Regions from separate parts of the Mycobacterium sp. pV006 genome, predicted to be linked through region 2. Evidence: riboswitches for the same ligand, from Rfam matches in the RefSeq annotation. Region 2 holds a riboswitch; each other region holds the start of a gene.
The links. A riboswitch is a leader RNA that binds a small molecule or an ion and turns the genes downstream of it on or off. The one in region 2 is predicted to bind cobalamin.
Positions count from the first base shown of each region.

Region 1 (2,195 bases), on a different contig from region 2:
GGTGGCCGAAATAGGTCGCCACGAAGATCGCGGGTCGAGCGGCCGAGCGACCGAGTGTGTCGTAGGTCTGCTGGACCAGGCCGGCGACATCGTCAAGGGTGTCGGTGACGAGCACGGGCTCGTCGATCTGGACCCACTCCACGCCCCGCTCGGCGAGCAGGGCGAGAAGTTCCGCGTAGACGACGGTGAGGTCGGCGAGCCGGTCCAGCGGCACACCGGTGTCGCCGACCGCCTTGCTGAGTGCGAGGAACGTGATCGGTCCGATGAGCACAGGCCGCGCCGGAATATCCTGCGCCCGAGCTTCTTCCAGTTCGCTCAGCACTTTGCTGGGGTTCAAGCGGAACCGGGTGTCCGGACCGATCTCGGGAACGAGGTAGTGGTAGTTGGTGTCGAACCACTTCGTCATCTCCAGCGGCGCGATGTCAGCGCCGTCGTAGGTCCCCCCGCGCGCGGCGGCGAAGTAGCGGTCGAGTTCGTCGCTCACCCCCGCGACGGGATCGGGCAGCGCGTCGAACAGCACCGCGGTGTCGAGCATCTGGTCGTAGTAGGAGAAGGTGTTCACCGGCACGGAGTCCAGGCCGGCCGCGCTGAGCGACGCCCAGGTGTTGCGCCGGATCTCTGCGGCGACGGTTTCCAGCTCGGAGCGGTCGAGGGCTGCGGCCCAGTACTTTTCGACGGCGCGCTTGAGCTCACGGTTGGGGCCGATGCGCGGCGAACCGAGGATGGTGGCGGTGAACGGGTGAACTTCGGTCATCACATGTCCTGTTGGTGCGACGGGAGGTCATCGCCGACGGACGCCGGACCGAGCACGGAGCACCCAGCGGTGTCCGTTTCGGCCGACGCCCACTCCACGAGGCGATGAACCACCGGACGCGGCGCGCCCGGTACAGCCGGCAGGTCTTCGGACTCGCAGGCGCGCACGACATCTCGTGCACCTACTGGCCGTCGCTTCCCAGCCCGTGAAGGGCCAGTGCGTGTGACGGCGGTCGTTCCTGCATACCGCTGCGGGACAGTCCCGGATTCTCACCGGGTTCCCTCTCGCGTCCGCACCTGTGTCAGCGTGCGGCGCTCGATGTCCGACGCGGTTCTCGCGAAGAGGCCGCGCCGGTCAAACCAGCTGCGCCAGCAGCGTACCTCTATCGCGCTTCGGGCCGCCTCGCCGACTCGTCGGCCCGGCGCCGGTCCAGCCATTCGACCAGCGAGCGACCCGCTTCCAGGACGTGCCGTTCGGCGATGGCGCGCGCGTGGTCGCCGTCGCGCCGCTCGAGTGCTTCGAGCAGTTCCTCGTGTTCGGACAGCGAGTGCTTCTCGTGCTCGGGGAACAGCACCAGGAAGTTGGTCGGCACGACGCGCGCGGCCTGTTTGATCTGGGTCATCAGTCGCGGCGAGTGCGCTGCACGGTGAATGGCTTGGTGGAACAACCAATTCGCCTCGCCGATCGCATCGTCCCCGGAATGCGCGGCCACACCGGCGGCGAGTTCGCGCAGGTGGGCCAGTTCCTCGGAGCTGACCCGCTCGGCGGCCCACGCCGCGGCCTGACCGGTGAGCACGCCGAGGATCGTAAAGCTGTCCAGGACGTCGGCAGGGCTGATCCCGATCACGGTGATGCCACTGCGGGGGGCCACCCGGACCAGACCCTCGAAGGAGAGTTCCAGAAGGGCCTCGCGCACGGGGGTGCGACTGGTGGCGAATTCCTCGGTGATCGCGTCGAGATCGATGCGGCTTCCCGCGGGCAGAGCCCCCGTGAGGATGCGATCGCGCAGTTCGCGGGCGGCGCGTTCGCGGACCGTCCCGCCGATGTCGACCGCTCCCGTCATGGTCGGAGTTTAGCAACATGACACACTTCACATTTGATACCTGATATATCAAATGTTAGATTCCAGACTATGGCTCAGCGACGCACCGACAAGATGTCCCTGGTGGCTTTCATGCAGGCCGGAAGCACTTCGGTGTACGCCGGCTCGTGGCGCCACCCCGCCACCGAGCACGGCTACCTGGACGCCTCGTACTACGCGAAGGTCGGCCGACAGCTAGAAGAAGGTTGCTTCGACCTGATGTTCTTCGACGACCGGTTGGCGATGCCCGGAATCTATGGGGGCTCGGTCGCCGAGGCCGTGCGTTACGGCGCACGCCCCGTCAAGCTCGACCTCAGCGTCATCCTCGGGGTGTTGGCCCAGTCCACCTCACGGATCGGA
Region 1 is NZ_JBGGKT010000022.1:38,146-40,340, reverse strand. Features, by position in the region: gene metE (5-methyltetrahydropteroyltriglutamate--homocysteine S-methyltransferase) at 1-754, opposite strand, end outside; cobalamin riboswitch at 875-1,069, opposite strand; gene ACAG25_RS23085 (GntR family transcriptional regulator) at 1,137-1,817, opposite strand; gene ACAG25_RS23080 (LLM class flavin-dependent oxidoreductase) at 1,887-2,195, shown strand, end outside.
Region 1: linked by a shared signal. The riboswitch ahead of metE (5-methyltetrahydropteroyltriglutamate--homocysteine S-methyltransferase) and the one ahead of ACAG25_RS09820 (ABC transporter substrate-binding protein) in region 2 are both predicted to bind cobalamin.

Region 2 (2,195 bases):
AACTCGACGGAGTGAGCGGCCCGCACCCCGGCGGCCCGGTCGGCGAACAGGAACGGGTGCACCTGGTTGTTCCGCACTGCGCTCACGCCGGCCAGCGCCGGGCTCTGCGCGAGCGCGGCGGCCTCCTCGGCGCCGGTCTCGGCCGTGAACGAGATGTCGCAGCAGACGCTGGTCAGGATCACGTCCGGGTCGCGCCGGATGATCTCCTCGATGTCGACCTCGACGTGTCGGCGCTGCTGCAGATCGGCGAACGCGTTGACCCCGCCGGCGTGTTCGATGATCTGGGTGCCGAAGTCGACGCCGCCGGCGACGCGGTATCCGCCGTCGTCGTCGATCAGCACGATCGCGACCTTCGGGCGGTCGGCCCCGGCGACGGCTTCCTCGACGGCGGTGATCCGTTGCTGCTGGTCGGTGATGACCTGCTCGGCGCGATCCTCGACGCCGAAGATCGTGCCGAGATCACGCAGATCCCGATAGATGGTGTCGACGCGCACCGAGGCCGGGTCGATGGCCTCGTCGGACAGACCGTCCTGACTGGGGCACAACGGGCTCAGGATCCAGGACTGGATACCGAGTTCGGCCAGGCTCGCGCGGGTGCCCACGCTCTCGTCGGCGTCGCCTTCGGCGAAGAAGTTGTTGTAGCCGGACAGCACGAAGTCAGGACGCGCGGCCAACAGCCCTTCGCGGCTGGGGAGTTGCGGCACATAGGGCACCTGGCTCTGCGCCTCGGCGTACTCGGGCAGCACCTGTGAGTCCAGGTAGGCGGTGCCGACGAGCCGGTCGCTGATGCCGAGCGCGTGCGCGATCTCGGTGGCCGGCTGGTACGCGGCGTATACGCGTTCGGGCGGTCCGTCGACGCTGACCTCGATGCCGCAGTTCTCGACGGTCACCGCGTTCTCGGATCTGCTGTCTTCCTGCGGGTCCGGGGACGAACAACCCGACGCGGCAATGGTGACGACCGCGGCAACCGCGGTCAGGGTTCGGGGCAATGCATAGGCCACTGTCAGCCCGCCTCTCCAGATCCTCGTGGATGGGGTACTTCGTCGCCGTGGCCGGTCTCCTGGCTGACGGGCATACCGCGAGCGTTCCGCCTTCCCAAGGCCGGTGGGCCTCAGTGGCCCCACCGCGGGTCAGCGCGGTGGGAAGGAACGTCGCAATCCCGATCACAGTGGCGAGGGCCGCGCCGGTGTCACACCGGCTTCCCGTTCACCACGGCTTGCGGTGACGTTAACAGCTGACGGGCCGGGACGGGCGGCAGGGTCGGTGGGCTGCGTCTCAGGTGCGCGGCGGCGTCTGCACCGCGCGGCCGGATCCGGCGGCGCGGGAGGTCCACGACGCTACGAGCGCCGGCGCGTCGTCGGGTTCGACCGGACCCCACCAGTCGTCGTCGGGGTGGACGGCGACCACGGGTGCGTGGTTGCACGGGTACAGGCAGCCGGTCTGGGTGACCAGCACCTCGTCGTCGCCGAGCCTGCGGGCTTTGAGCGCTTCGGCGATGGCCTGTGCGGTGGCCGCGGAACCCTTTGCGGTGCACCGCGGTCCGCGGCAGACGAGGACGTGACGTCCGAACGAGGGGAGGTCCTCCCAGGCGGGGGAGGTCAGCCCGGACTCCCAGCCGGTGACCGCGCCGCTGACGGTCTCGACCGTGAGCAGACCCTTGTTTCGGCGCACCCAGTCCCCGGCGATACGCCGCAACCACGACCGGGCCGGAGCCGGCGCCGCACCCACCGGCAGCGGCAGCAGCCGGACCGCTGAACCCGGTGTGGCGGCGGCGATGTCGTCGAGGACGTCGAACAGCGTCGGGGTGGCCAGCTGCAGATAGGCCAGGCGTGCCCCGATGTTCTCGGCGAGTTGGGTCGCTTCGGTGTGGCGGGCGTGCGCGTCGGCGCCCATCCCGACGAGGACGAGGTGACGGCTGCGGTCGGTCATCGACCCACCCCTTCTCGGGGAGTTCCGCCCCGGTGGAAAGGAATCGGCGAGGGCGAGTGTCTGGCTCACGAGATGTCGTCTCGCACACAGTGGCGGTACCGCGCCGGAATCGCACCGGACTTCCTCTGACCAGCGCCGAAGGACAGCCGACTGTAGCAGGCGGTCAGCAGCCGGTCAGGCCGTCAGCTCGCGCTGCAGCACCCGGACCGCCTCGATGCGGGCCTGCAGTTGTTCGCGCGTGGCGGCGGCCACCGGCGGTCCGCCGC
Region 2 is NZ_JBGGKT010000005.1:72,434-74,628, reverse strand. Features, by position in the region: gene ACAG25_RS09820 (ABC transporter substrate-binding protein) at 1-1,001, opposite strand, end outside; cobalamin riboswitch at 1,033-1,229, opposite strand; gene ACAG25_RS09815 (ferredoxin) at 1,276-1,929, opposite strand; cobalamin riboswitch at 1,963-2,095, opposite strand; gene ACAG25_RS09810 (DEAD/DEAH box helicase) at 2,104-2,195, opposite strand, start outside.

Region 3 (2,195 bases), on a different contig from region 2:
AACACGAACACCGGCAGCTGCAGGCCTACATCACCCAGGGCTGACGCCGCTTAGTCTGAACATCGATGACGATCGCAGTCGCGCCTGCCCGCCGCGCCGACGTGAAACTCCTGTCGCGGGTGCTGGGCCGAGCCTTCTTCGACGACCCGGTGATGACGTGGATGATGCCCGACGACGCGCACCGGGCCCGCGCGTTGCCGCGAGTGTTCGCCGCGATGGCACGCCATCACTTCCTGGCCGGGGAGGCCACCGAGGTCGCCGACCGCGACGGGACGCTCGGCGCGGCCGCGCTGTGGGATCCACCGGGCCGCTGGAAGCAGACGCCGCGCGAGGAACTCCGGATGATGCCGGCGTTCCTGTTGGCGATGGGTCGGCACATGCGGCGGGGTCAGGCGATGGCCGATCTGATGAAGCAGCACCATCCCGAGGAGCCGCACTGGTATCTCGGCGTCATCGGCAGCGACCCGACGGTCCGCGGCGCCGGGTTCGGGCAGGCGCTGATGCGTTCACGTCTGGACCGCTGCGACGCCGAAGGCGCGCCGGCGTACCTGGAATCGACCAAGGAATCCAACCTCGCCTACTACATGCGGTTCGGGTTCGAGGTGACCGGTGAGCTCCACATACCGGGCGGCGGGCCGCCGATGTGGCCCATGTGGCGACAGCCACGGTAGGGCAGATGTGGCGGCAGCCACGGTAGGGCAGATGTGGCGGCAGCCACGGTAGGGCAGATGTGGCGACAGCCACGGTGATCGGTGCGGCTACAGTGTCGGTGGCCGATCAGCAGGGGAATCCGGTGCGACTCCGGAACTGACGCGCAACGGTATGGGGCACTGTCCCCGAGTCCGAATGCCTGCGGTCGGTGACCCGTTGACGGCTCCGCGCTCGAGCCCCGCATCGAAGGATGTCCCACCGTGCGTCTGCTCGCCCCTCTGGCCTCGCTGTTGCTGCTCTTGTCGGCGTGTGCCTCCTCCGAGGGATCCGCCCCCGCCGGGGCCGCAGAAAGCGTTGCCGCCCAGGGATTCCCACTGACCATCGAGAACTGCGGTCGCGACGTGGTGGTCGAGGCGCCGCCGCAGCGTGCGGTGGCGCTCAACCAGGGCTCCGCGGAGATCCTGCTGTCGCTCGGGCTCGCCGACCGCATGGTGGGCACCGCCACCTGGACCGACCCGGTCCTGCCGAACCTCGCCGAGGACAACGCCCGGGTGCCCCGGTTGGCCGAGAACAAGCCTTCGCTGGAGACCGTGCTCGACGCCGATCCCGATTTCGTGTCCGCGTCGTTCGGCGGCACCCTCGGCCCCGGCGGGGTGGCCGACCGCGACCAGTTCGAACAACTCGGGGTGCCCACGTATCTGGCGCCCAGCGACTGCGTCGGCAAGGTCTCGGTCAACGAGGACGGGGCCCGCACCACACCCCTGACGATGGATGTCATTTACGGCGAAATTCGGGACCTGGCAGCGATTTTCGACATCCGGGAGCGCGGCGAGCAGCTCGTGGCCGAGCTGCAGCAGCGGATGCAGCGGGCGGCCGGCGCGCCGGCCGGGGCGGACCTGGTGTTCTGGTTCTCCGACCTGCGGGCACCGTACATGGCCGGGTGCTGCGGAGCCTCCGGCGTCATCGCCGAGGCCGTGGGTGCGGGCAACGTCTTCGCCGACACCACCGAGGAATGGCCGCAGGTCAGTTGGGAGGCGGTGGCCGAACGGGATCCGGACGCGTTCGTACTGGCCGACCTCAGTCGGCGCACCATCGACGGCGACGCGCTGGACACCAAAATCGAGTTCCTGGAAACACATCCGGTGACCTCACGGATGACCGCGGTGCAAGAGAAGCGCTATCTGGTGGTCAACGGCGCCGACCTCAACCCGTCGATCCGGACCGTCGACGGTGCGGAGAAGGTCGCCGACGGTCTGCGTCGGCTCGGGATCACCTCCGGCGGCTGATCGTGCGCGGAACGTCGCTTGTGGCGATGTGGACGCTGGGAGCGGTACTGCTGACGGCGTCGATCGCCGTGGCGATCACCATCGGAGCCGCCGCGGTATCGGTGCGCGACGTGTACGGCATCGTCGCCGAACATCTCGGCGCCGGACCGTCGGGCGCCGGTCGGATCCAGGACGGCATCGTCTGGGAACTGCGGTTGCCGCGGGCTCTGCTCGCCGCGATCTGCGGCACCGGCCTGGCGCTGTGCGGCGCGATCCTGC
Region 3 is NZ_JBGGKT010000001.1:361,202-363,396, reverse strand. Features, by position in the region: gene ACAG25_RS01690 (CBS domain-containing protein) at 1-44, shown strand, start outside; gene ACAG25_RS01685 (GNAT family N-acetyltransferase) at 66-671, shown strand; cobalamin riboswitch at 745-873, shown strand; gene ACAG25_RS01680 (ABC transporter substrate-binding protein) at 912-1,937, shown strand; gene ACAG25_RS01675 (FecCD family ABC transporter permease) at 1,964-2,195, shown strand, end outside.
Region 3: linked by a shared signal. The riboswitch ahead of ACAG25_RS01680 (ABC transporter substrate-binding protein) and the one ahead of ACAG25_RS09820 (ABC transporter substrate-binding protein) in region 2 are both predicted to bind cobalamin.